Regions from separate parts of the Neorhizobium sp. PAMB6630 genome, predicted to be linked through region 1. Evidence: predicted binding sites of a transcription regulator. Region 1 holds the regulator's gene; each other region holds the start of a gene.

Evidence for each region. The regulator PhoB, encoded in region 1, activates phosphate uptake and scavenging genes when phosphate is short. The targets are predictions, from matches to a motif close to TGTCATNNANCTGTCAT.
Region 2: AC4CWF_RS01435 (DUF2794 domain-containing protein) is a predicted target of PhoB. The motif match lies at 2,091-2,107, and genes of this name have one in related genera.
Region 3: AC4CWF_RS11970 (esterase-like activity of phytase family protein) is a predicted target of PhoB. The motif match lies at 3,379-3,395, and genes of this name have one in related genera.

Annotation. Positions count from the first base shown of each region.
Region 1 is NZ_CM177836.1:3,433,351-3,439,629, reverse strand. It holds gene pstC (phosphate ABC transporter permease subunit PstC) at 1-390, shown strand, start outside; gene pstA (phosphate ABC transporter permease PstA) at 387-1,709, shown strand; gene pstB (phosphate ABC transporter ATP-binding protein PstB) at 1,723-2,538, shown strand; gene phoU (phosphate signaling complex protein PhoU) at 2,592-3,302, shown strand; gene phoB (phosphate regulon transcriptional regulator PhoB) at 3,329-4,012, shown strand; gene AC4CWF_RS16350 (GcrA family cell cycle regulator) at 4,170-4,721, opposite strand; gene AC4CWF_RS16345 (aspartate aminotransferase family protein) at 5,149-6,279, shown strand, end outside.
Region 2 is NZ_CM177836.1:315,889-322,167, forward strand. It holds gene thiC (phosphomethylpyrimidine synthase ThiC) at 1-1,551, opposite strand, end outside; TPP riboswitch at 1,640-1,763, opposite strand; gene AC4CWF_RS01435 (DUF2794 domain-containing protein) at 2,126-2,515, shown strand; gene AC4CWF_RS01440 (GNAT family N-acetyltransferase) at 2,568-3,125, opposite strand; gene AC4CWF_RS01445 (Bax inhibitor-1/YccA family protein) at 3,265-3,951, opposite strand; gene AC4CWF_RS01450 (ABC transporter permease) at 4,202-6,279, opposite strand, start outside.
Region 3 is NZ_CM177836.1:2,503,370-2,509,648, forward strand. It holds gene AC4CWF_RS11955 (multicopper oxidase family protein) at 1-1,088, shown strand, start outside; gene AC4CWF_RS11960 (MBL fold metallo-hydrolase) at 1,122-2,033, shown strand; gene rnd (ribonuclease D) at 2,147-3,313, shown strand; gene AC4CWF_RS11970 (esterase-like activity of phytase family protein) at 3,479-4,837, shown strand; gene AC4CWF_RS11975 (adenylate/guanylate cyclase domain-containing protein) at 4,982-6,067, shown strand; gene ppx (exopolyphosphatase) at 6,081-6,279, opposite strand, start outside.

The DNA.
Region 1 (6,279 bases):
GATGACATCATCACCGCTGTGCCGCGTGCCATGCGTGATGGTTCGCTCGGTCTTGGTGCCACACGGTCCGAAACGGTCAAGCGCGTCATCCTGCCGGCCGCTCTTCCGGGCATCGTCGGCGCCCTCCTGATGACTGCTTCGCGCGCCATCGGCGAGACAATGATCGTAGTGCTTGCCGCCGGTGTTGCCGCCCGCATGCAGCTTAATCCCTTTGAGCCGATGACAACGGTAACGGTGAAGATCGTCAACCAGTTGACGGGCGATCTGGAGTTCACCTCGCCGCAGACGCTTGTTGCCTTTGCGCTTGGTATCACGCTGTTTGCCATCACGCTTTGCCTGAACATCTACGCGCTCTATATCGTGCGCAAATACCGGGAGCAGTACGAATGAGCCAGGTTGTCACGCCTTCGGCCACTCCGGCCGCCGCACGCCCCCGCGTGCGCCGCGACATCGGCATCAAGCGTCGTTACGCCGCCGAACGTCGTTTCCGCGCCTATGGCATCGCCGCCATTCTCTTCGGCCTCATCTTCCTGTTCATGCTGCTGACCTCGGTCGTCTCCAAGGGCTATACGGCGTTCCAGCAGACGATGATCACGGTGCCAATCGAGTTTTCCGAGCAGGTGATCGATCCCAACAATGAGCGGGCAACCAATCCGCAGAAACTCCTCACGGCGAACTATCCGGTGCTGGCCCGCAATGCGCTCGCCAAAGTGCTCGGCGTTGCCGAAAACGACCGCACCAAGATGCGCGAAGTGGGCCAGATGCTGTCAGACAGCGTGCGTGCCCAGCTGCGTGACCTCGTGGTTGCCAATCCCTCGATCATCGGGACGACGCAGAGCGTGCGTCTTCTGGCAGCCGGCGATCTCGACTCCGCCTTCAAGGGGCAGATCGATCTCGACGTGACCGAGAGCAACCGCAAGATCTCCGACCAGCAGGTTGGCTGGATGAAGCAGATGGCCGAGGCCGGCACGCTTGCCAAGCATTTCAACACGGGCATCTTTGTGAACGGCGCCTCCAGCCGTCCGGAAGCAGCCGGTGTCGGTGTGGCGCTGATCGGTTCGTTCTACATGATGCTGATCGTACTGGTTCTGGCTCTGCCTATCGGCGTTGCCGCGTCCATCTATCTTGAAGAGTTCGCCCCGAAGAACCGCTTCACGGACCTCATCGAGGTCAACATCAACAACCTGGCAGCCGTTCCCTCGATTGTTTACGGCCTTCTCGGTCTTGCGGTGTTCATCAACTTCATGGGCCTGCCGCGTTCGGCCTCGCTGATCGGCGGCCTGGTGCTGACCCTGATGACGCTGCCGACGATCATCATCGCCACGCGTGCGGCGCTGAAGGCTGTGCCCCCGTCCATTCGGGCAGCAGCGCTCGGGCTTGGCGCCTCCAAGATGCAGACGATCTTCCATCACGTTCTGCCGCTTGCGATGCCGGGCATCCTGACGGGCACCATCATCGGTCTGGCCCACGCGCTCGGTGAAACCGCGCCGCTTCTCCTGATCGGTATGGTCGCCTTTGTCGCCAACTACCCGACCACGCCGCTCGATCCGTCGACGGCCTTGCCGGTGCAGATCTACATGTGGGCTAACGAGGCGGAACGCGCCTTCGTGGAGCGCACCTCGGGAGCAATCATCATCCTGCTCCTGTTCCTGATCGCAATGAATGTTGGCGCAATCCTCTTGCGTCGTCGCTTCGAACGGCGTTGGTAGAAGGACCCGGACCATGAACATGATGTCGGAAGCAGCAGTTGAAAAGGCTCTGGATCAGAAAATGAATGACGTTTCCTACAAGATGGTGGGCAAGGACGTTTCTGTCTATTACGGCGAGAAGCGGGCCCTCTTCGACGTAAACCTCAATGTCCGCGAGAACACGGTGACGGCGCTGATCGGCCCTTCGGGCTGCGGCAAGTCCACCTTCCTGCGTTGCCTCAACCGCATGAACGATACGATCGAAAGCTGCCGTGTCACCGGGCGTATCACGCTCGATGCCGACGATATCTACGATCCGTCGATCGACGTGGTGGAACTGCGCGCCCGCGTCGGCATGGTGTTCCAGAAGCCGAACCCGTTCCCGAAGTCGATCTACGAAAACATCGCCTACGGTCCGCGCATTCACGGCCTTGCCCGCAACAAGGCGGACATGGACCAGATCGTCGAGGCAAGCCTGCAGCGTGCGGGCCTCTGGAACGAAGCAAAGGACCGCCTGCAGGAATCTGGCACCGGCCTTTCCGGTGGCCAGCAGCAGCGCCTCTGCATTGCCCGCGCCATTGCCGTTTCGCCTGAGGTCATCCTGATGGACGAGCCCTGCTCGGCGCTCGATCCGATTGCGACGGCCAAGGTGGAAGAGCTGATCCACGAACTTCGCAGCAATTACACCATCGTCATCGTCACCCACTCGATGCAGCAGGCGGCCCGCGTGTCGCAGCGCACCGCCATGTTCCATCTCGGCCAGCTGGTCGAGGAGAACGACACGGACAAGATGTTCACCAACCCGGATGATCAGCGTACGCAGGATTACATCATGGGCCGCTTCGGCTGATTGCCGTTACACCCATGCCCTTGCGCTGACACCCCTATCCGAGGACGCCAAATATGCCTTCGCACATCCTTTCGGCCTATGACGAAGACCTGAAATATCTGAACCGCCGGATTTCCGAAATGGGCGGCCTTGCCGAGCAGATGTGCGGCGATGCCGTGCGGGCGCTGGTCAATTCCGATGGCGCGCTTGCCCAGAAGGTCATCTCCGACGATGTGATCCTGGATCACGCTGAACGCGAGATCCAGGAAAAGGCGATCATCACCATCGCCAAGCGCCAGCCGATGGCGGCTGACCTGCGCGAAATCATCGGAACGCTGCGTATCGCTGCCGATCTGGAGCGCGTCGGCGACCTTGGCAAGAACACTGCCAAGCGCGTCATCGCAGTGCAGGGCACCGGCGTGCCGCGCAAGCTTGCTCGCGGCCTGGAACACCTGTCGGAGCTTGCGCTGGTTCAGCTGAAGGAAGTGCTGGACGTGTTTTCCAGCCGTTCCGTGCAGAAGGCCGAAGCCATTCGCCAGCGCGACGAGGAAATCGACGCGATGTACACCTCGCTGTTTCGCGAGCTGTTGACCTACATGATGGAAGATCCGCGCAACATCACGTCGTGCACGCATCTTCTGTTCTGCGCCAAGAACATCGAGCGCATCGGCGACCACGCCACCAACATCGCCGAAACCATCTATTACATCGCAACAGGTGCCCAGCCTGAAGGCGAGCGCCCCAAGGACGATACGTCCAACACGCTTGGTGCTGTGGCCGAGTAAGGCCATACTGACGGAGTGCCTGAACCATGCTGCCCAAAATTGCGGTTGTGGAGGACGAGGAAGCTCTCAGCGTCCTCCTGCGCTATAATCTCGAGGCCGAAGGCTACGAGGTCGAGACGATCCTGCGCGGAGACGAGGCGGAGATCCGCCTCCAGGAACGGTTGCCGGATCTGTTGATCCTCGACTGGATGCTGCCGGGCGTATCGGGCATCGAGCTTTGCCGGCGCTTACGCATGCGTCCGGAAACCGAACGGCTGCCGATCATCATGCTGACGGCACGCGGTGAGGAAAGCGAACGGGTGCGGGGCCTTGCCACCGGTGCCGACGATTACGTCGTCAAGCCGTTCTCGACGCCGGAACTGATGGCGCGGGTGAAGGCCATGCTGCGACGTGCTCGGCCCGAGGTTCTCTCCAGCGTGCTGCGCTGCGGTGATATAGAGCTGGACCGCGAGACGCACCGCGTTCACCGTAAAAGCCGCGAAGTGCGGCTTGGGCCGACGGAATTCCGCCTCCTGGAATTTCTGATGGCCTCGCCGGGCCGCGTCTATTCACGCTCGCAGCTGCTCGATGGCGTCTGGGGCCATGATATCTACGTGGATGAACGCACCGTCGACGTGCATGTCGGGCGCCTGCGCAAGGCACTCAACTTCTCCAACATGCAGGATGTGATCCGCACCGTGCGCGGCGCCGGATATTCGATGGAAGCCTGAAGCGCGTTCGTCACGTCTGATGAAACACGGTTTTGACGCCCGGCGGCTCTTGGCTCCGGGCGTTCTTTTGTCGGCTTTTTCAGGGTGTCTCCAGGCACAAAAAAACGGGCGCGAGGCCCGTTTTCAGAGTGCTGAGCGGCAAACGCTCGAAAAGATATCAGGCGCGGGCAGCAGCCGAGATGTTGGCAGCCTTACGACGCTCGTTGACCGGCTGGTAGGCGAGGCGAGCGTGATATTTGCAGTAGGGCGAGGTATCGGCAGAATCCGAACCGCAGAAGTGGAAGTCGTCCTTCAGGGGATCGCCCATCGGCCACTTGCAGGTGCGTTCCGTCAGGTCCGTCAGCGAAAGCTTACGCGACATCGGTACCACGACATTGCTCGGGGCGCGGAATTCCGTCGGCTGTACGGCCTCGACTTCCGGCGCTACCACGGCAACACCAACCGCATGGGGTGTGGTACGGGCAGGATTGGTTGTGGTGCGGGCCGCAAAGTTCGGGGCGCGCGGAGCAGAGGTGGTGCGCTTGGGCGCGGTGCGCGCCGTTGCCTGCGTGCCGCCGGCCTTGACGCGGCCTGGCAGGTTGAGACGGTGTACCTTGCCGATCACGGCGTTGCGGCTGACGCCGCCCAGCTGTGTTGCGATCTGGCTTGCGCTCAGGCCTTCGGCCCAAAGCCGCTTTAGTCTCTCGACGCGCTCGTCCGTCCAGTTCATGCCATCTCTCCGCCGTAGGGGCTGTGCGGACAGAATCGCTCACCTGCCGGCGGGAAGATTTCCTGCCGGACATACCATATATATGTGCTTGGTGACTAGTTCCGCCGCATGCAGTCTAGTAATTGATCTTTAACCTATCGACCCCGGGACTCGCTGACAAGAGTCGGCGGAATCGCGGCGAATCGATTTCAGGGTTTTCCCCAACTTGCTTTTAAGGCGAGTCTTTTTTGTCACAGCGCAAAAGCTTCGCGCAAGCCAGCCTCACGCAGCGGAAATCCCCTGAAATTCAAGCGATTTGTTGACAGTTGATCCTGAAATGCCGATAGTGCGCCAGCCGCCGCTTAAGGCGGCATTTTTAGTTTCTGGTTTGAATTCCGGCGGCCGTGCCGCCACAAGGGATTATCGTTGCCCAAGGAGTGATGTCGCCATGGCTGAAGCCGCACTTTTCGACACCTTTGCACGGGCTCCGCTGCGTTTCGTGCGCGGCGAGGGCGTCTGGCTCGTGACGGAAACGGGCGAGCGATATCTCGATTTCGGCGCAGGCGTTGCCGTGACCTCCTGCGGCCATTCCAATCCGCATCTGGTCGCGGCGCTGAAGGACCAGGCCGACAAGGTCTGGCACCTGTCCAACCTCTATGAAATTCCCGAGCAGGAACGGCTTGCCCGCCGCCTGACCGAGGCGACCTTTGCCGACAAGGTGTTCTTCACCAATTCCGGTGCGGAAGCGCTGGAATGCGCCATCAAGACGGCGCGTCGTTACCATTATTCCAAGGGCCACCCGGAAAAATTCCACATCATCACCTTCGAAGGCGCCTTCCATGGCCGCACGATCGCGACGATTGCTGCCGGCGGCCAGGAAAAATACATGGAAGGTTTTGGGCCCAAGGCGCCCGGTTTCGACCAGGTGCCGTTTGACGACATGGACGCGCTGAAGGCGGCCATCACCGAAAACACCGCAGCGCTGCTGATCGAGCCAATCCAGGGCGAGGGCGGCATCCGTGTGGTGTCGAAGGAATTCCTGCGTGAACTGCGCCAGATCTGCGACGACAACGGCATCCTTTTGATGTTTGACGAGGTGCAGTCCGGCGTTGGTCGTACCGGCAAATTTTTTGCCTATGAGGCAACCGGCATTACCCCCGATATCATGGCCGTGGCCAAGGGCATCGGCGGCGGTTTTCCCTTCGGCGCCTGCCTTGCCACTGCCGAGGCCGCCTCAGGCATGAAGCCCGGCGTTCACGGCACGACCTATGGCGGCAATCCGCTCGCCATGGCTGTCGGCAATGCCGTGCTCGACGTGGTGCTGGCCGATGGTTTCCTCGACAATGTGCGCGATGTGGCGCTGGTTTTCCGCCAGGGCCTTGCCTCGCTCAAGGACCGTTTCCCCGACGTGATCGAGGAAATCCGCGGCGAAGGCCTGATGCTGGGCGTCAAGGCGCGCGTGCCCGCTGGCGAACTGGCGCTGGCCATGCGCGAGGAACATCTGTTGGGCGTTCCCGCCGGCGATAACGTCATTCGTCTGCTGCCGCCGCTGGTGGTCACGGCGGAAGAGGCCCGTGAG
Region 2 (6,279 bases), 790 kb from region 1:
CAGTGCATCATCGCGCAATTGTGCGGCCGGATGCCCCTTGGCGAGATCGGCGGCATGGGCCGCGATCTTGTAGGTGATGACGCCGACCTTCACGTCATTGCGGTCGGGAAGGCCGAGATGCTCCTTTGGCGTGACGTAACACAGCATGGCGGTGCCGAACCAACCGATCATGGCTGCCCCGATGGCAGACGTGATGTGATCGTAACCCGGCGCGATATCGGTGGTCAGCGGCCCCAGCGTATAGAAGGGCGCCTCGCCGCAGGTTTTCAGCTGCTTGTCCATGTTTTCCTTGATCTTGTGCATCGGCACGTGGCCGGGGCCCTCGATCATCACCTGGCAGTCCTTTTCCCAGGCGATTTTTGTCAACTCGCCGAGCGTTTCAAGTTCGGCAAATTGTGCGGCATCATTGGCATCGGCAATCGATCCCGGGCGCAGCCCATCGCCCAGCGAAAACGAAACGTCATAGGCGCGGGCGATGTCGCAGATCTCGTCAAAATGCTCGTAGAGAAAACTTTCCTTGTGATGGTGCAGGCACCACTTGGCCATGATCGAGCCGCCGCGCGAGACGATGCCGGTGACGCGGTTGACGGTGAGATGGATATAGGAAAGCCGCACGCCGGCATGGATGGTGAAATAATCGACGCCCTGTTCGGCCTGTTCGATCAGTGTGTCGCGATAGACCTCCCAGCTCAGGTCTTCGGCGATACCGCCGACCTTTTCCAGCGCCTGATAGAGCGGCACGGTGCCGATCGGCACCGGCGCATTGCGGATGATCCAGTCGCGGATATTGTGGATGTTGCGCCCGGTCGACAGGTCCATCACCGTATCGGCGCCCCAGCGGATGGCCCAAACCATCTTTTCCACCTCCTCCGCCATGGACGAAGTCACGGCGGAATTGCCGATATTGGCATTGATCTTGACGAGGAAATTGCGGCCGATCACCATCGGCTCCAGTTCCGGGTGGTTGATATTGGCGGGAATGATCGCGCGACCCGCCGCCACTTCGGCGCGCACGAATTCCGGCGTGACATGGTCTGGAATATGGGCGCCAAAGCTTTCGCCATCACGGACCAGCGCTTCCTGTGCTGCCTTGCGGCCAAGGTTTTCGCGAATGGCGACGAATTCCATTTCCGGTGTGATGATGCCCGCGCGGGCATAGGCCAGCTGCGTGACGGCCTTGCCGCCCCGCGCCCGCAGGGGAGAGTGGCGCACGGGAAATTCCGGCGTCAGCCTGTCGCCGCTGACGAAACCGTTGTCGGCCGCACTCACCGGGCGGCCCTCGTAAGCTTCCACATCGCCGCGCGCCATCAGCCAGTCGTGTCGCGGGCGGGTGAGACCGGTATCGATGGCGATGGTGGCCGATGGGTCAGTGTAAGGGCCGGAGGCGTCGTAGACATGGACCGGCGGTTCGCCGGCTGTCGGGTGCAGCGCGATCTGGCGCAGCGGCACGCGCAGATCGGGATAGAGGTCTCCGGAAAGGTGGATCTTGGTCGAGGCCGGCAGCGGGCCGGTGGTGACTTCGGGGGTGGGAAAAGGTCGGGCAATGTTCATCGTGAGGCTCCAAGGGTTGGAGACCCAGTCATGTCAGCCGGAAAGATGGAGAAACGCCTGCCGCGATCCTGCAAGACAGGATTTGTGGCATCTGCAGCGCGCACCGTCCCTACGCCAGTATGAACTGGATCAGGTTCAACGGGTCACTGCGCTGCCTTTTTCAAAGCCCAGCAGTATCTCAGCCCCTTGGCGGGACCCCCCTGGTGAATGCGAGGGAGTGTCGGCAAAGATCGTCGGCATGTCAATGCACCAGCCGCAAGGCCTTTATGCCTTCGGGCGCTTGCGGTTCGATTGGTTTTCAAGAGGGGGAGGGGAGGCCCGGCCGAAGATGTTGGGGGGCTGGGGGTAAGGTCAACACGTCCAGCCGGGCCAAATGGCGCACCGCGCCAACTGTCGAGCGTCAACTTGCTCACCAATTTCGGCAGTGTTTTGTCCAAAATCGGGCAGAAGAAGAGAATTGTCAGGGCAGGCGGCAACTCCTGCTGCCTGTGCCTTTTGCATGGCCTGCCGGGTTGATTTTTTCACCGGCTGAGGCACACTGTCATTCCAGTGTTACATGGCGTTGGGAGCATTGATGACCGATCAGCCAGATGTTTACGGACGCGACCGCACCCCTGAAGGGTCCGTGGTCGTTGAACTTAACCAGTACCGCCAGAACAGCGATCCGATCCCCATCACCTTCCATCGGCGCGAGCTGGATGCGATCCTGCGCATCTACGGCCGCATGGTGGGCGAGGGCGAATGGAAGGATTATGCGATCGATCACCTGAAGGACAAGGCGGTGTTTTCGATCTTCAAACGCTCCGGCGAAATGCCGCTCTACCGCATCGAGAAAAACCCCAAGCTTGCGGGAAAGCAGGGCGCGTTCAGTGTTCTCAACACCCATGGCATGATCCTGAAGCGCGGCCATGAGCTGCCGCAGGTGCTGAAGGTGTTCGACAAGGTGCTGAAGCTCGTCGATTGATTTTTTTCGCGCACTCAGGGCAGGGTACTGCCCGATGGGAGACTGGTGCTGATCAGCCCTTGAACAGCGTGCCGGGATAAGTCTCGGCGTCCGGATCGCTTGTGGTGCCCTCGCCGAGATCCCGCTGCATGAAGATCGTGTCCAGCCATGCGCCGTGCTTGTAGCCGGTGCCTTTCATCGTGCCGACCATCGTGAAGCCCAGCGCTGTGTGAAGCGCAACGGATGCCGCACTTGCGCCGCCGATGACGGCTGCCATCTGGCGAAAACCGAGCGCTGTCGAGCGCGTGATAAGCTCTGTGAGCAACGTTTTGCCGACGCCGCGGCCTCGGGCCTCCGGTGCGAGATAGATCGAATCCTCCACCAGCCAGCGATAGGCGGGACGGGTGCGGAACGCGGATGCATAGGCATAACCGAGCAATCTGCCGGCCTCGTCTTCGGCGGCGATATAGGGATAGCCTTTTTCAGTCACGGCCTCGAAACGGGCGCGCATTTCAGCCTCGTCTGGTGCTGAGATTTCGTAGCTTGCCGAGCCGTAGAGAACGCTCTCCCGGTAGATGTCTGTGATGCCGGGAATGTCGGAAAGGGTGACGTCGCGTAGGCGCAAGGACATGAAAACACTGCCGGTTCAGGTGAGACTATGCGACAGTAAGGTGCCGGGCATCCCCTTGCAAGATGCTGGTCTTCCCCCGCCGGGCAACAGAAAAGGCGGCCCGTGAGAGCCGCCTTCGATTGTCTGCCTGTCTGGCTGATTAGTTGTTCCGGTTGCCCAGGAACTGCAGCAGGAACATGAAGAGGTTGATGAAGTCGAGGTAAAGCGTCAGCGCGCCCATGATTGCCTTGCGGCCCATCACGGCTGCATCGTCGCCATCGAAATACATTTCCTTGATCTTCTGCGTGTCATAGGCGGTGAGGCCCGCGAAGATCAGCACGCCGAGCACCGAAACCGCAAAGGACAGGGCCGACGAAGCAAGGAAGATGTTGACGACAGAGGCGATGATCAGGCCGAAGAGACCCATGATCAGGAACGAGCCCATGGCCGTCAGGTCACGCTTCGTGGTGTAGCCGTAAAGCGACAGGGCACCGAAGGAGGCAGCCGTCACGAAGAAGGTCTGCACGATGCTCTGGCCCGTATAGACCAGGAAGATCGAGGACAGCGACAGGCCCATCAGGCCGGCATAGACCCAAAAGGCCGTCTGTGCTGCCGCAATGCTCATCTTGTTGATGCGGTAGCTCAGGAAAAAGACCATTCCGAGCGGCGCCAGCATCACCACCCAGCGCAGGGGGCTGGCATAAAGCGCGGTACCCAAGGCCGTCAGCTGGCCGTTATCGACAGCAAGCTGCCACGTGCCGAACGAGGCAAGGCCGGTGATCAGAAGACCAAGCGCCATCAGGTTGTAGACCTTCAACATATAGGTGCGAAGGCCCTGGTCGATCATTTCGGCAGAACCCGCACGTGCCTGGGCAGCGCGGTTCTGGAAGTTGTACGGTTCAGACATTTTTGTCCTCTTAAAGCTTCGGTGTTGCTACGGTGTCGAGGTCGTTAAAACCCCTGGCGCCGCTGCGAAGCTCAGCAAGCCTATGACAAATATGCGGACATATGGCTTTTCGTTCAAGTGCTCGCCGCCCGATTCGGCAAGGTGACGAAAATTTAATCCGCGGGAGCGCCCGTTGCGCAGTTCTTCGCCATCAAAGCTCGCGCAGCACGGGGGCTGCCTTCTGGCCGAGAATGCGCCATGTGCCGGCAAGGCCGATACCGACAGTCAGAACCAGCGCGGAGACGAGCGTGATCACCGCGACATCCGGCATGAAGGTTGCCGGCAGCTTCATGATACGAGACACCACGAACCAGGCTGCACCCGTTCCGGCAAACAGCGCAAAGACAGCGGTTGCAAACCCGAGGATCATGTATTCGTACGAGAAAGCACGCATCAGCATGCTGCGCGTGCCGCCCAGCGTCTTCAGGATCACCGCATCATGGGTGCGCGCCCGGTTGCCGGAGGCAAGCGCACCGGCAAGCACCAGCACCGAGGCGATAAGGGCAACGGCTGCCGCCGCCCGAATGGCCGTTGCAAGCTGGCCAACCAGCTGCTCGGCAATGTCGAGCGCGTCCTTCACCCGCACGCTTGTTATCGTTGGATAGGCATTGGTGACGGCGCGCAGGATCGCACCCTCTTGCGCCGGCGTGGCGCTGGGGTCGGTCAGCGTCGCAAGCCACGCATGCGGCGCGCCGCGAAACATGTTGGGCGAAAACACCATGACGAAATTGATCGAAAGAGAGCGCCATTCGATCTGGCGGAAATTGGCGATGCGCGCGGTGATGTTGCGGCCGAGCACGTTGACAGTCACGGCGTCGCCGATCTTCAGGCCAAGTTCGCCGGCCTCTTCGGCTGAAAACGACACGAGCGGTTCGCCGCTATAGTTTTCCGGCCACCATTCTCCTTGCGTGATCGTCGCATTGGCTGGCAGTTTTTCGTCATAGGTAATGCCACGGTCGCCGCGCAGCACCCAGCGTCCGCCCGGCGGCACGTTCATCTGGCTGACATCCTGTCCGTTGAACGAGAGGATGCGTCCGCGCAGCATCGGCACCTGGGTAATCTCGCCTTGCGGTGCCTGCTGCTTCAGGATGTTGACGAAGCCTTCGCGCTCGCTGCCCTGGATATCGACGAAAAAGAAGTTCGGCGCCTGCTGCATCATGGTGCCGGAGAGTTGCCGGCGCAGGTTTCCGTCAATGAGGGCAAGGGTGACGAGAAGTGCCAGCCCAAGGCCGAGCGACAGAACGACGGATGGCGTCAGCGCACCCGGACGGTGGATATTGCCGATGGCAAGCCGGAGCGCCGGTGAATTGACGCGCGGGCTGCGCCGGGCAAGGGCGGCAATGCCGGCTGCCACGAAGCGCAGGAGCACGAAAGCGGCGGCCACGGCGCCGAGAAAAACGACGGCGATATAGCGTTCTTCAGAGGAGAAGATGGCAAGGGCGGCAAGCGCTGCGAGCGCGCCGCCACCGGCCAGAAGATAAGGCCAGGAAGGCAGCCCGGTCTGGTCGAAACTCTGTTCGCGAAACAGGGCCGTTGCCGGCACATCGCGGGCATGGCCAAGCGGAAGCACGGCAAAGGCAAAGGTGGTGAGAAAACCGAAGAGAGCGGCAAGGCCCAGCGCTGACGGATAAAACGCGGTTTCCGCCGGCACCGGCAGCACGTCGCGCAGGAAGCCCAGCGCCACGAATGGCGCAATCGCACCGATCACCAGGCCGATCGCGATGCCAACGGCACCGATCAACAGGATCTGGAACAGATAGATCAGGGTGACGACGAAGGCCGGCGCGCCGAGGCATTTGAAGGTGGCGATGGTGGTGCGCTTGGCATCGAGAAAGGCACGCACCGCATTGGCAACGCCGACACCGCCGACGATGAGCGCGGTGAGGCCCACGAGGGTCAGGAACTGCGAGAAGCGGTCGACATTTTCGGTGAGCGACGGCGCGGCGCGGTCTGCCGTGCGAATGGACCAGCCGGCTGCGGGAAATTGCTTGTTGGCAATCGCTGCAATCCCGGATCGTGCTGACGGACGCTCTAGCTTGATCTTATAGGCATGTTCGACAAGGCTGCCGGTTTGCACGAGGCCGGAGGCGAAAAGGGCGTCGCGGCTTAGCATCAGGCGCGGCGCAAAGCCAAAGCCTTCTGAAAGCGCATCCGGCTCTGTCACCAGCGTTGCGGTGATGCGGATGCGGGCATTGCCCAGCAGCATCTCGTCGCCCACTTTTACGCCAA
Region 3 (6,279 bases), 930 kb from region 1:
ACCGCATGGATGGCGTGCCCTTTCTCACCCAGCCTTACGTTTATACCGGCGATACGTTCGACTACAGCTTTACCCCGCCCGATGCCGGCACCTTCTGGTATCACCCCCATTGCAACACGCTGACGCAGATGGGCCGCGGCATGACCGGGCTTCTGATCGTCGAGGATCCGAAAGACCCCGTGTTCGACGCGGAAGTGGATATCAACCTGCGCGACTGGCGGCTGGGCGGCGACGGGCAGTTCATCGAGCAGTTCAAGCCGCGCGATGCCGCCCGCAACGGCACGTTCGGCACCGTGCGTGGCGCCAACTGGCAGGTGGAGCCGGCTTTCGATGCGCCAAGCGGCGGGCTGGTGCGCGTGCGCATTGCCGATACGGACGTGACACGGCTCTACCAGCTGTCGCTATCGGGCGCCGAGGCGCTGATCGTGGCGCTGGATGGACAACCGCTACCGCAAGCCATTCCCCTCGACAGCCTCGTCATCGGCCCCGGCCAGCGGCTGGATCTCGTTCTGCTGATGCCGGAGGCCGAGGGAGAGATCGTGACGCTCACCGACACAAGGCCATCGTCGGCAAAAACCGTCGCGACCTTTCGAAGCGTCGGTGCAAACCTGAAACGCAGCCTTGGCGACGTGCCGCCGCTGGCGCAAAACCCCTTCGAAAAACCGGACCTTTCATCGGCTGAGGAAATTCCGCTGGTGTTAAGCGCCACGGCGGAAAATGCGGCGCGCGATTCGATCTGCGGCACGCTTGGTTATTCCTTTTGGGCGATCAACAAGGTGCCGTGGCCGGGTGACACCGCCGATCCGTCTGCGCCGCTGGCCGAAATGAAGCTTGGCAAGACCTACCTGTTCAACCTCACCAACAACACGCCGCATTTGCACCCGATCCACCTGCACGGCATGAATTTCCAGGTGGTTTCGTCGTCCGCGCGCGCAGTCACTCCGCTGATTTCAGATACCTATCTGGTGGCGCCCGACGAAAAGGTGCAGCTTGCGCTGGTGGCTGACAATCCCGGCGACTGGGTTTTGCATTGCCACATTATCGAGCACCAGAAGACCGGCATGACGAGTTATGTCCGCGTCGTCTGAGGCCTTGCGCCATAAGCACCAGTGGATGACGTCATGACGGACCTTTGCTCCACCCTTCGCATACTTGAGCCCTATCCGGGCCTGTTTGCCTATTACGACGGCCGCATCGCCGGCAAGCGCCTGCACGGGCCGGAGCGAAACTGGCTGGATGACGGCGCCTACGCGCTGGGGATTGCCAGCTACGCGCTCGTTTCGGGCCATCATGCGCTCGTCTACGATACGCATATGTCGCTCGAACACGCCCGCGCTATCCGCACCCATCTTGAAGGGCGCGGCGTCTCGCACATCACGGTGATCCTCAGCCACTGGCATACCGACCACATTGCCGGAAACGCCGTTTTTGCCGATTGCGACATCATCGCCAACCGGCTGACGCTGCAGGCCATGACCGATAACGAACAGGCGCTCGCCGCCAAGGACCCGCCGATCCATCCGGTGGTGATGCCGAACCGCATCTTTGACGACAGGCTGGAGCTTCGGCTCGGCGGGCGGTCGGTGCATCTTCTGCAGTTCGATATTCATAGCGCCGATGGCACCGTGCTGTGGCTTGCCGACGAACAGTTGCTGCTGGCCGGCGATACGCTGGAAGACACGATCACGTATATTTCCGAGCCTTTGGGCATTGCCCGCCATATCGGGGAACTCGACCGCCTCTCGACACTGCCGATCAGGCGCATCCTGCCCAATCACGGCAGCGAGGCGCGCATTGCAGACGGCGGATACGGGCCCGAGTTGATCCACGCCAACCGCGCCTATCTCGAGCGGCTGATGGCCGAGATCGACGATCCCGCGATTGACGAAACGAGGCTTTTCGATTTCGTCGCGCCGGAGCTGGCGCAAGGATCCATCCTCTATTTTGAACCCTATGAGATCGTTCACCGCGACAACATCGAGGCGCTGCGTACCGGCCGGTCGGATGAGGACGCCCCGGTTACCGCGGAATAATCGCTGCGGCTTTGCAATGATGGTGCGCAAGACTTCCGTCTCTGTTGACATCGGCAGGTGAAAGGGAAAGGAAGGTTAAACCACCTTTCCTCTGTGCCTGACGACCGAAGCTGATGATTGAAACAACTGCCGCTCTTCAAGATGCCTGCCGCAAGCTCGCCCAATCCGAATTCGTCACCGTCGATACGGAGTTTTTGCGCGAAACCACCTTCTGGCCGATTCTCTGCCTCATTCAGATGGCAAGCCCGGATCTTGAAGTCATCGTCGATCCGATGGCCAAGGACATCGATCTGACTCCGTTCTTCGAGCTGATGGCCGATACATCTGTTGTCAAGGTGTTCCATGCGGCGCGCCAGGATCTGGAAATCGTCTACCATCTCGGCAAGCTGATCCCGCATCCGATCTTCGATACGCAGGTCGCCGCCATGGTCTGCGGTTTTGGCGATTCGATCTCCTATGATCAGCTCGTCCAGCGCACCAAAAACGTCCAGATCGACAAGTCCTCGCGTTTTACCGACTGGAGCCGCCGGCCGCTGTCGGACAAGCAGCTGGATTATGCGCTGGCCGACGTCACCCATCTGCGCGACATCTATCTCAGCCTGAAGGCAAAGCTTGAAAGCGAAGGCCGCACCACCTGGGTTGCCGAGGAAATGGCGGTTCTCGAATCGACCGAGACCTATGACATGCATCCCGACGATGCCTGGCTTCGGCTGAAATCGCGCCTGCGCAAGCCGCAGGAACTGGCGGTGCTGAAATATGTGACCGCCTGGCGCGAACGCGAGGCGCGCAGCCGCAACGTGCCGCGCTCGCGCGTGCTGAAGGACGATGCGATCTTCGAAATCGCCCAGCAGCAGCCGAGGGATAGCGAGGCGCTGGGGCGCCTGCGCACCATTCCGAAGGGCTGGGAACGCTCGTCGTCGGGCACGGCGATCCTCGACGCCGTCAACACCGCCCTTGCGCTTCCGAAAACCGACATGCCGCAGGCACCAAAACATTCGCATACGCCGGAAGGCGCGCAGTCCGCTGTCGAGCTTTTGAAGGTGCTGCTGCGCCTGATCTCTGAAAAACATGGCGTGGCGGCAAAAGTCATCGCCAACAGCGACGATCTCGACAAGATCGCCACCGAAGGCGAAAAGGCCGAGGTGGCAGCCCTTTCCGGCTGGCGGCGTGAACTGTTCGGCGAACCGGCCCTGAAACTCATTTCCGGCGAAGTTGCCCTGCGCTTCATCGACAAGAAGGTCGAGACGGTGGACATGGCCGCCGGATCGGTGCCAGCCTGATCCCGGCCGGCCTGTTCAGGGCCGGCAAACTGCCCGCATGACCCAGTTGGCCGGGCACGCGGCTCTGTCATTGAAATTTCATCGGAATTTCAATCTGGCGTGATGGTGGCGTCATCTGCTGCACGTAGGAGGAGATTGTTCTCTTCTCTCATGCACAGGTGTTCCATGATCCGAACTCTCCTTGCCTCCGTCGCACTGGTTGCCGTTTTGGCGGTACAGTCCCACGCCGAAGAAAAGGCCTTTCCGGCCAAGCTCGTCTCGCAGGCCGTGCTGCCGGCCAACACGATGATTGCCGCACCGGCCGATGCTCCGGCAACGCTCAAGACCTCCGGCAAGTTCACCACCGCCGACCGCAAGCGCACCGAAAAACTCGCCAGCATTCCCGGCAAGGACGGCGCACGCCTGACCGGTCTGTCGCTGCCCTTCGATGGCCAGCCGCTGCAGGGTTTTTCCGGCATCAAGACGATGGCGGACGGCACGTTCTGGACGCTGTCGGACAACGGTTTCGGCTCGAAGAATAATTCGAGCGACACCATGCTGATGCTGCATCACATCAAGATCGACTGGGCCGCCGGCAAGGTGGAACGTCTCGGCACCGTGTTCCTCTCAGACCCGGACAAGAAGGCCCCCTTCCCCATTGCCATGGAAGGCGCTGACAAGCGTTATCTCACCGGCGCCGATTTCGACGTCGAATCGATCCAGCCGGTGGCAGATGGCTTTTTTGTCGGCGAAGAATTCGGCCCCTACGTGCTGAAATTCGACATCGAGGGCCGGCTGACCGATGTCATTGCAACCGTGGTTGACGGCAAGCCGGTCACCTCGCCCGACAATGCGCTGGTCAGCCTGCCGGCTAACCCCGCGGCAAAAATGCCGGTATTCAACCTGAAGCGCTCCGGCGGCTTTGAAGGTCTTGCGATGTCGAAGGACGGCGCCAAGCTTTACGGCCTGCTGGAAGGCCCGCTGTTCCTCGAAGACGGTTCAGTGGAAAAGACCGACGGCCAGACGGCACTGCGCGTCATCGAGCTGGATGCCGCCTCCAAGGCCTGGACCGGCCGCAGCTGGCTTTATCCGCTGAGCGAAGGCGGCGTTGCCATCGGCGATTTCAACATGGTGGACGCCACCACGGCCCTCGTCATCGAGCGTGACAATGGCGCCGGCTCTGCCGCTAAAGCTTGCGCCGACCCGAAAAAGCCGGAACCGACCTGCTTTGATGCACCGGCCAAGCACAAGCGTATCTACAAGATCGAGATGTCGAACGAAAACGTCGGAAAGGCCGCCCGCAAGATCGGGTATATCGACCTCATGAACATCGCCGATCCCGACAAGAAGGCCATGCAGGGCAGCGAGAACGGTGTCTACACGATGCCCTTCGTGACGATCGAGAATGTCGATGTGGTGGATGCCAGCCACATCATCGTCGGCAATGACAACAACCTGCCCTTCTCGGCCGGCCGCGCGCTGGACAAAGCCGACGACAACGAATTCGTGCTGCTCGACGTCGGCACGTTTCTGACGGCCAAGTAAGCCTCTGGAAAGACTGACAATGGGCGCCGCCTGCCGGCGCCCATTTCTGCACTTGCGCAAACCCGCCGGTCCCTTATCGTGGCGTGACCGGCGTCGACCTCACAGTGGGATCCCGCCCGAGGGAGACCGTGCCACGGGAGGCTCATGCGCGAACCTGTCAAAACAAGCGTGCGCGGGAGGCCGTTGTTTCGGGTCCTGCGTTGGACACTGCTGATCGCCATCATCGCCTGTACGGGCGTCATCTACATCCTGCTGTTTGAAGCGCGGGGCCCGCTCTATATCGGCTCCATCTATGCACTGGCCTGCAGCCTTCCGCTCATTGCCTTCGAAAGCGGACTGCTGATGCCGCGACTGCTGGAACGTGTGCGGCGACTGGCCACTCCCGCTTACATCCTCTCCAGCCTTGGCCTCTTTTTCATCCTGTCCGGCAGCGGCTTTGCCTTGACCGGCGCGTTGATGAAGACACTTGGGCTGCTCGACGCCGGCTGGAAGGATGTGCTTCTCATTCGCCCGCCGGCGTTTCTTTACACTCTGGTCATGTTCTTCTTCGGCATTACCGTCCTGCGCATCCGCCAATTGCTGGGGCGCCGTGTGTTTCTGAGCCTGCTGACCGGCCGTTACCGGCACCCGGTCGAGGAGGAGCGAGTATTCCTGTTTCTCGACGTCGTGGGCTCGAGCGCCTATGCCCGCCAGTTCGGCGACCTCAAGGCGCAAGCCTTCCTCGGCGCGGTGTTTGCAGCCCTTGCCCAGCATGTCCGGCACCACCAGGGCGAAATTGACGATTATGTCGGCGACTGCGCCATTGTTACCTGGGCGATGAAGGAGGGTGTGGAAGATGCCCGTTGCGTGCGCTGCCTCTACGACATGCTCGACGAGATCGACCGTGACCGCGACTGGTGGCTGGAGAAGTACGGCCTTGTTCCGCAACTGTCGGCAGCGCTGCATGGCGGCTCTGTCGTGACGGCAGAGATTGGCGTCTTCCACCACAAGATCACCTATTTCGGCGATGTCGTGAACACGACCTCCCGCATCGAGAGCCTCTGCAAGACGCTGAAGCAACCGCATCTGGTGTCGGCTGATCTTCTTCAGCGGCTGGTCTTGCCGCCGGATGTGGTGGCAGAGCCGCAAGGGGAACACATAGTCAAAGGGCGCGACGAGCCGGTCGGCGTTTTCGCCCTGCGGCGTGTCGCAGCCGCCGAAACAGGCGCGGACCTGCCCCGCGCCTCGTGATCGGGTCGGCGTCCTATTCGAAGACGAAGGCCAGCCGCTTGCCGGTCAGCTTCGACAGTTGTTGCAACCGGCCATCCAGCCGCTCGCCGGCAAAATCGGCATGCTCGTGCGGCACGACAAATTCGAGATCGAGATCCGGATTGCTCGACCGACGGAACGACAGATGGTCAACGATGCCGGGCATCGAGGCCGAGAAGAGATAAACGACGCGC